Regions from separate parts of the Aquisalimonas sp. 2447 genome, predicted to be linked through region 2. Evidence: predicted binding sites of a transcription regulator. Region 2 holds the regulator's gene; the other holds the start of a gene.
What was found. The regulator sigma-54, encoded in region 2, starts transcription at its own class of promoters, with help from an activator protein. The targets are predictions, from matches to a motif close to TGGCANGNTNCNTGCTT.
Positions count from the first base shown of each region.

Region 1: a site for sigma-54 is predicted at 1,177-1,193, ahead of KU884_RS16125 (PEP-CTERM sorting domain-containing protein). Genes of this name have one in related genera too.

Region 1 is NZ_CP050695.1:3,404,316-3,407,579, reverse strand. It holds partial or broken gene KU884_RS16140 (transposase) at 1-101, opposite strand, end outside; partial or broken gene tnpB (IS66 family insertion sequence element accessory protein TnpB) at 210-335, opposite strand; gene KU884_RS19305 (transposase) at 416-814, opposite strand; gene KU884_RS16125 (PEP-CTERM sorting domain-containing protein) at 1,286-1,993, shown strand; gene KU884_RS16120 (hypothetical protein) at 2,005-2,172, opposite strand; gene KU884_RS16115 (glycosyltransferase family 2 protein) at 2,270-3,264, shown strand, end outside.
Region 2 is NZ_CP050695.1:3,091,334-3,094,597, forward strand. It holds gene lptB (LPS export ABC transporter ATP-binding protein) at 1-616, shown strand, start outside; gene KU884_RS14635 (RNA polymerase factor sigma-54) at 782-2,365, shown strand; gene hpf (ribosome hibernation-promoting factor, HPF/YfiA family) at 2,418-2,756, shown strand; gene ptsN (PTS IIA-like nitrogen regulatory protein PtsN) at 2,829-3,264, shown strand, end outside.

The DNA.
Region 1 (3,264 bases), 310 kb from region 2:
GTGCGCAGCGCCCGCTCGGCGGCGTTGTTGTCGATCTCCACCCGGCCGTCGTCGCGGTAGCGTGTCAGTGCCGACCAGCGCTCAAGCGCATAGCGCACCGCCACCGCGAAGGTCGAATTCGCCGAGACGCGCTGAAGCTTGTCGGTGAACCAGGTGAGGTGAACCGCACCGTGTTCATGGCGTGGCCACACAAACCGGCCTCGCTCCAGGCGCTTGGCATACAGGCACAGCCCCTGGCCGTCCCACCACAGCACCTTGATGCGGTCCCCGCGCCGGCCGCGGAAGACAAAGATCTGCCCCGAGAACGGATCCTTGCTCAACCGGTGCGCGACCATCGCCGCGAGCCCGTCGAAGCCCTTGCGCATGTCCGTGAAACCGGCGACCAGGTAGATGCGCGTGCCGGTCGGTGGCGCCATCATCGGCTCAGCACCTCCAGGGCCACGCGCAGCGCCGCACCGTCGGCGTCGCCCCGCACGACCACCCGATGGCCGCCGCTCAAGGTGATCTCCAACTCCCCATCACCCGGCCTCGGGGACCGCTGCCGCTCGGCCGCCGCAGCGGCAGGCGCCTCGGCCACGTGGATGGGCACAAGTGCCGCCGCGCTCGTGCCCGTCGTCTCCTTCAGCAGACCCTCCCGGTAGAGCTTGCGCCACTTGAAGAGCTGGTTGGCGTGGACGTCGTGGCGGCGGGCGACCACCGACACTGAGCCGCCGTCGGCCAGCGTCTCCTCCACCACTCGCCTCTTGTAGCCGAGCGTGAAACGCCGGCGCCTGTCGCCGCCAGCGGCCCGAGTGTGTTCTTCGTTGGTGTCCACTTCGCCTCCAGGTGGACACCTATCCGGCGCCCACTTCACCCATGGAGACGCGATCATCGGCAATCACCGATACAACAGGAAGGCGGTGCTCACCGGACGCTTCCAAGTTTGTCGATTCACTTTACAGCACTGACGCTGGCTACCGGTGACCGGCGGTGCACGGCTTGCATTGCGGGCATAGTCTCCTGAGCAATGGGCGTTTCTTGTTACTTCTGGTTCGGTTGGTTGGGGCGTGCTGATCCGCAAAATTGCTAGCGCCCACACCATCAGCGCCCACGCCACTGTCAGACATCTTTACGCATGCATTGCCGCTCGTTCACGCTGTATTCGTAAAGGCATGATAAAAAAGGTTTTAATAGATCTGGCCCGAAGCTTGCTTCCCAGTATATGGAAGAAAAATACGTGATTTGAAACACTCCACCGCCAGTCATGGTGGTGGTCAATCGCCCCGAAGGGTGGAGGAAGTACGATATGAAAAAGACTTGGATACTTGGAATGTCAATTGTCAGTGGCCTGGCGTTGACTGCGCCAGCTCAGGCGACTCTGCTCTTCGATGGGTTTAGTGACCCCGAAGAAGATAGGCAGGAGGCGACTGCAAGTTTAGGTGAGACTGTTCAGTCTGATGAGATCGCGATCTCTGACACGGACCTGACGAACGCGCAACGTGGCTTGGAAATAAAAAACCTGGAAAACAGCGGCGGCGACGCGACGATTCGGGTTATGAACGGTTCTATGAACGGTTCGTTGAGTCACAGCCAAGATGCTCAGACGTTCGCGAGAAGCTGGACGACATGGACCTTCGACGAGATGGACTTCTCCACCCCGTTACGTCTGGTGTTCGCGATTAACCAGAGTGAAGACGCCACGCCTTTCACGTTCACCCTCTTTAACGATGGTGGAACCTCTACTGAGGTGGCGTCCGACGGCGGGATGATCGACGAGGTTGCAGACGTGGGTGGCGGGGATCCTGTCAGGCAGTCGTTCAATCTGTTCTCCGACCTGGATCTGCTTGAGGGCATCACAGGGGCACGCCTGGAAATCGACGGCACAAAGACCTCTGCGCTCGATGTATCCTTGGACTCTGTCAGCGCGGATGTTCCCGCGCCGGGTGCGCTTGGTCTTCTTGGCGTCGGCCTCCTCGGCTTGGGTCTTGCGACCCGTCTGCGTAAGCGTGCTTAACCGAGGCGCGATCACGAGAAGCTGAGTAAGACGGTAATACTCCTGAACGGCAGCCCTTGGCTGCCGTTTTTTTTGCTGGCACGCCGCCAGGCACGGTGCGCAGCGCCTTGACTGGTGATGTTCCGGCTCAGGTATTGCTGGGCCGGAACCGGCGGGCAATGGCGTTTGCCCGCATCCATGATTCAGCCGTAGTATCCTGATGTTTTTACGCGCGCGCGGTGGGCGCCCCCTGCGAGCATGCTGCGGCGCGGCCGCGTAAGTTCAAGGAAAAGAAGCGTGTTCGAGTTCGTCTTCTGGCTGGCCCTGCTGGTCCTCATCTACATCTATCTTGGCTACCCGGCCCTGGTCCGGTTGCTGGGCCAGTGGGGCCGACCCATCGCCTGGGCCGAGGACCACCACCCCACCGTGAGCATCCTCATCCCAGCCCACAACGAGGCGGATGTCATCGAGGCCACCCTGCGCAACAAGCTCGCGCAGGACTACCCGCGGGACCGGCTCGAGATCCTCGTCGTCTCCGATGAATCCATTGATGGCACTGACGAAATCGTCCAACGCATCGCCCAGGACAGCCCGGTGCCCATCCGCCTGCACCGCCAGTCCCCCCGCCAGGGCAAGACCGCAGGCATCAACACCCTGGCGGATATGGCCACAGGCGATGTCCTCGCCTTCGCCGACGCCAACTCCCTCTGGGCCAAGGACGCCCTGGCCAAGCTCGTCCGCAACTTCAGCGACCCGGACGTGGGCTACGTCACCGGCAAGATGGTCTACACCCACGAAGACGGCTCCCTGGTGGGCGACGGCTGCAGCGCCTACATGAAATACGAGAACTGGCTCCGCGAGCAGGAGACGCGTATGGGCTCCATCGTCGGCGTGGACGGCGGCATCGACGCCATGCGCCGCAGCCTCTACCAGCCCCTGCGCCCCGAACAACTCCCGGACTTCGTCCAGCCCCTGAAGGTGGTGGAGCAGGGGAGCCGCGTCATCTACGAGCCCGAGGCACTGTTAAAGGAACCGTCACTCCAGGACAACGACAGCGAGTTCGCCATGCGCGTGCGCGTCACGCTGCGCGCCCTGTGGGCGCTCAAGGACATGGCGCACCTCATGAACCCGGCCCGCTACGGCTTGTTCGCGTTCCAGCTTATCTCCCACAAGCTGCTGCGCTACCTGGCGTTCATCCCGCTCATCGTGGTCGCCGTCACCAACCTCATCCTCATCAACGATGGCGCCCTCTACGCCATGGCCGGCATCGCCCAGATCGCCTTCTACACCAT
Region 2 (3,264 bases):
CAACGGCGCCGGCAAGACCACCTGCTTCTACATGGTGGTGGGGTTGGTCCAGGCCGACGGTGGCCGCATCCTGCTCGACGACAACGACATCACCGACCTGCCCATGCATGTGCGCGCCAGACGCGGCGTGGGGTATCTACCCCAGGAAGCATCCATTTTCCGCAAGCTCACGGTGATGGACAACCTGTTGGCGATCCTGGAGACGCGCCCGGAACTGGACCGCAAGCAGCGTCGCGAGCGCGCCCAGGAACTGCTCGAGGAGTTCAGTGTTGCCCACCTGCACGACCAGACCGGCATCAGTCTCTCCGGGGGTGAGCGCCGCCGGGTGGAAATCGCCCGCGCCCTTGCAGCCAACCCGCGCTTCATCCTGCTGGATGAACCCTTCGCCGGTGTCGACCCCATCTCGGTGCTGGATATCCAGGCCATCATCCGCCACCTGGCGGAGCGGGACATCGGCGTCCTGATTACCGATCACAACGTGCGTGAAACCCTGGGCATCTGTCAGCGCGCCTATATCCTCGCGCAGGGAGAAGTCATTGCCAGGGGCAGTTCCGAAGAGGTCCTTGCCAACCGCAAGGTGCGCGAAGTGTACCTGGGGGAGGAGTTCCGGCTGTAGACGCGACCCGGGTCCCGCTGAGACAACATGCCGTCACGCAAGTATCGCGCCAATGTTCTAACGCGGGCCTGAGTCGGTTACGATGGGAGACATGGATAACACCAGCATTCACCGAATCCGGTCCGAGCAGCTGCCCACGACGGCGGCGGGAGACCCGCGTTGTCGATGAAACAGTCGCTACAACTCAAGCTCGGACAGCAGCTCACCATGACCCCCCAACTGCAGCAGGCCATCAAGCTGCTGCAGCTCTCCACGCTTGAGCTACGCACGGAAATCCAGCAGGCGCTGGACTCCAACCTGATGCTGGAACCCGCCGACGATCTCGACGAGTCCGACGATGCCGAACTCGACAGCAGCGGCAACGCGGACGGCGAAGACAGCCAGAACAACGCCGAAGACGGCGGCGAGCGCACGGAGGCTGCCGAGAACCGGGAGCATGCGGAGTCCACAGAGGCTGCCGCAAGCGAGGCTACCGGCGCGGAGATAACCACCGACAGCGGCGAACCGGAGCTGAGCACGGAAAACCAGCAGAGCGATATCCCCGAAGACCTGCCGCTGGACTCCGACTGGAACGACATCTACGACGGCAGCACCTCGTACAGTGCCGCCGGCAGCGACGATGAACAGCGGGAAACCTGGGAAAACCGTACCGCCGGTGACGGTGGTGGCCTCCACGAGCACCTGTTGTGGCAGGCCCAGCTCTCCCATTTCAGTGATCGCGACATGGCCATTGCCGAGGCCATCATCGACGGCGTCCGCGACGACGGTTATCTCGGCGTCAGCATCGAGGACATCTGCGCCTCGGTGTCTTCGGACGAGCCGGTGGAGGCCGATGAAGTCGAGGCGGTGCGCCACCTGATCCAGCGCTTCGACCCGGTCGGCGTGGCCTCTTTGGACCCCCGCGAGGCGCTACTGGTCCAGCTGGACCAGTTTCCCGACGACACGCCCTGGCTGAACGAAGCACGGCTGCTCGTGGACCGCCACCTGGATCTGCTCGGCAGCCGTCAGGTCAGCCAGCTGACCCGCAAACTGAAGATCAGCGAGGGCGAGCTGGGCGAGGTGCTGGCCCTGGTTCGCTCGCTTGACCCGCGCCCCGGCTCGCAGATCAGTAGCGCACCGGCTGAGTACGTCATCCCCGACGTCTATGTGCGCAAGGAGCGTGGTGCCTGGCGGGTCGAGCTCAACCCCGAAGCCGCCCCCAAGATCCGGGTGAACAGCTACTACGCCGGGCTGGTGAAGCGCGGCGACCAGGGCAGCGACAACTCCACCATGCGCCAGCACCTGCAGGAGGCCCGCTGGTTCATCAAGAGTCTACAGAGCCGCAACGAGACCCTGCTCAAGGTCGCCACCTGCATCGTCAACCACCAGCAGGAGTTCCTGGAGCACGGCGAAGAGTCCATGAAACCTCTGGTGCTGCGGGAGGTGGCCGAAGAGGTGGAAATGCACGAATCCACCATCTCGCGCATCACCACCCAGAAGTACATGTACACCCCGCGGGGCACCTTCGAGTTCAAGTATTTCTTCTCCAGCCATGTGCACACCGTCGACGGTGACGAGTGCTCGGCGACCGCCATCCGTGCGCGCATTCGCCGCCTGATCGGCGACGAGGATCCGCGCAAGCCGCTCAGCGACAGCAAACTTGCGGAGATTCTCAAAAACGAGGGAATCGATGTGGCGCGACGGACCGTAGCCAAGTATCGTGAATCCATGTCCATTGCCTCGTCCAACGACAGGAAACGCATCGCCTGAGCTCCGGGATGCACGATATCCCGGCCCGAGCGGGCGCCATCAAGGAGGCCTTATGCAGATAGACGTCACCGGGCACCACATCGATCTCACCGACGCCCTGCGGGATTACGTGCAAGCGAAGATGGACAAACTGGAACGCCATTTCGACAATGTCGTGGATGTCCACGTCATCCTGACCGTGGAGAAGCTCGTCCAGAAGGCCGAGGCCACCATGAAGCTCAGTGGCGCCAAGCTGTACGCTGACGCCAGCGCCCAGGACATGTACGCTGCCATTGACGGTCTGGTGGAGAAGCTCGACCGCCAGGTGAAGAAGCACAAGGAAAAGGTCACCGATCACCGCCGCAACGAAGGGGCTCAGGCCAAGGCGGCGGGTGAAGGCGACGAGGACTGACACCCTGCGCCGGTGGCCTTTCCGGCCACCGGCGATAACGGACGCCGCAGCCATGACCCTGCGTGGAACAGCATGATCAAGATTGCCGACCTGATCACTCCGGACCGTGTCGCCTGTGACGTCGACGTCACCAGCAAGAAGCGCGGGCTTGAAGTCCTCAGTGACCTCGTTGCCGCCTCCGACCCCGCGCTGTCCGCTCAGACCATTTTCGACAAGCTCATCAACCGCGAGAAACTCGGCAGCACCGGTCTCGGGCACGGTGTTGCCCTGCCCCATGCGCGCATGGACGGCAACGAAGCGGCGGCAGCGGCATTCATCCGCACCGGCGATGCCATCGACTTCGACGCCTTCGATGGTGAACCGGTGGATCTCCTGTTCGCCCTTGTGGTGCCGGAGCACTTCACCGACGAACACCTGCAGATCCTGGCGCGGCTGGCGGAAATGTTCAGCGACGCGTCGTTCTGCAACCGGCTTCGGAATGCACCCGACGCCCAGGCCCTGTTCCAGT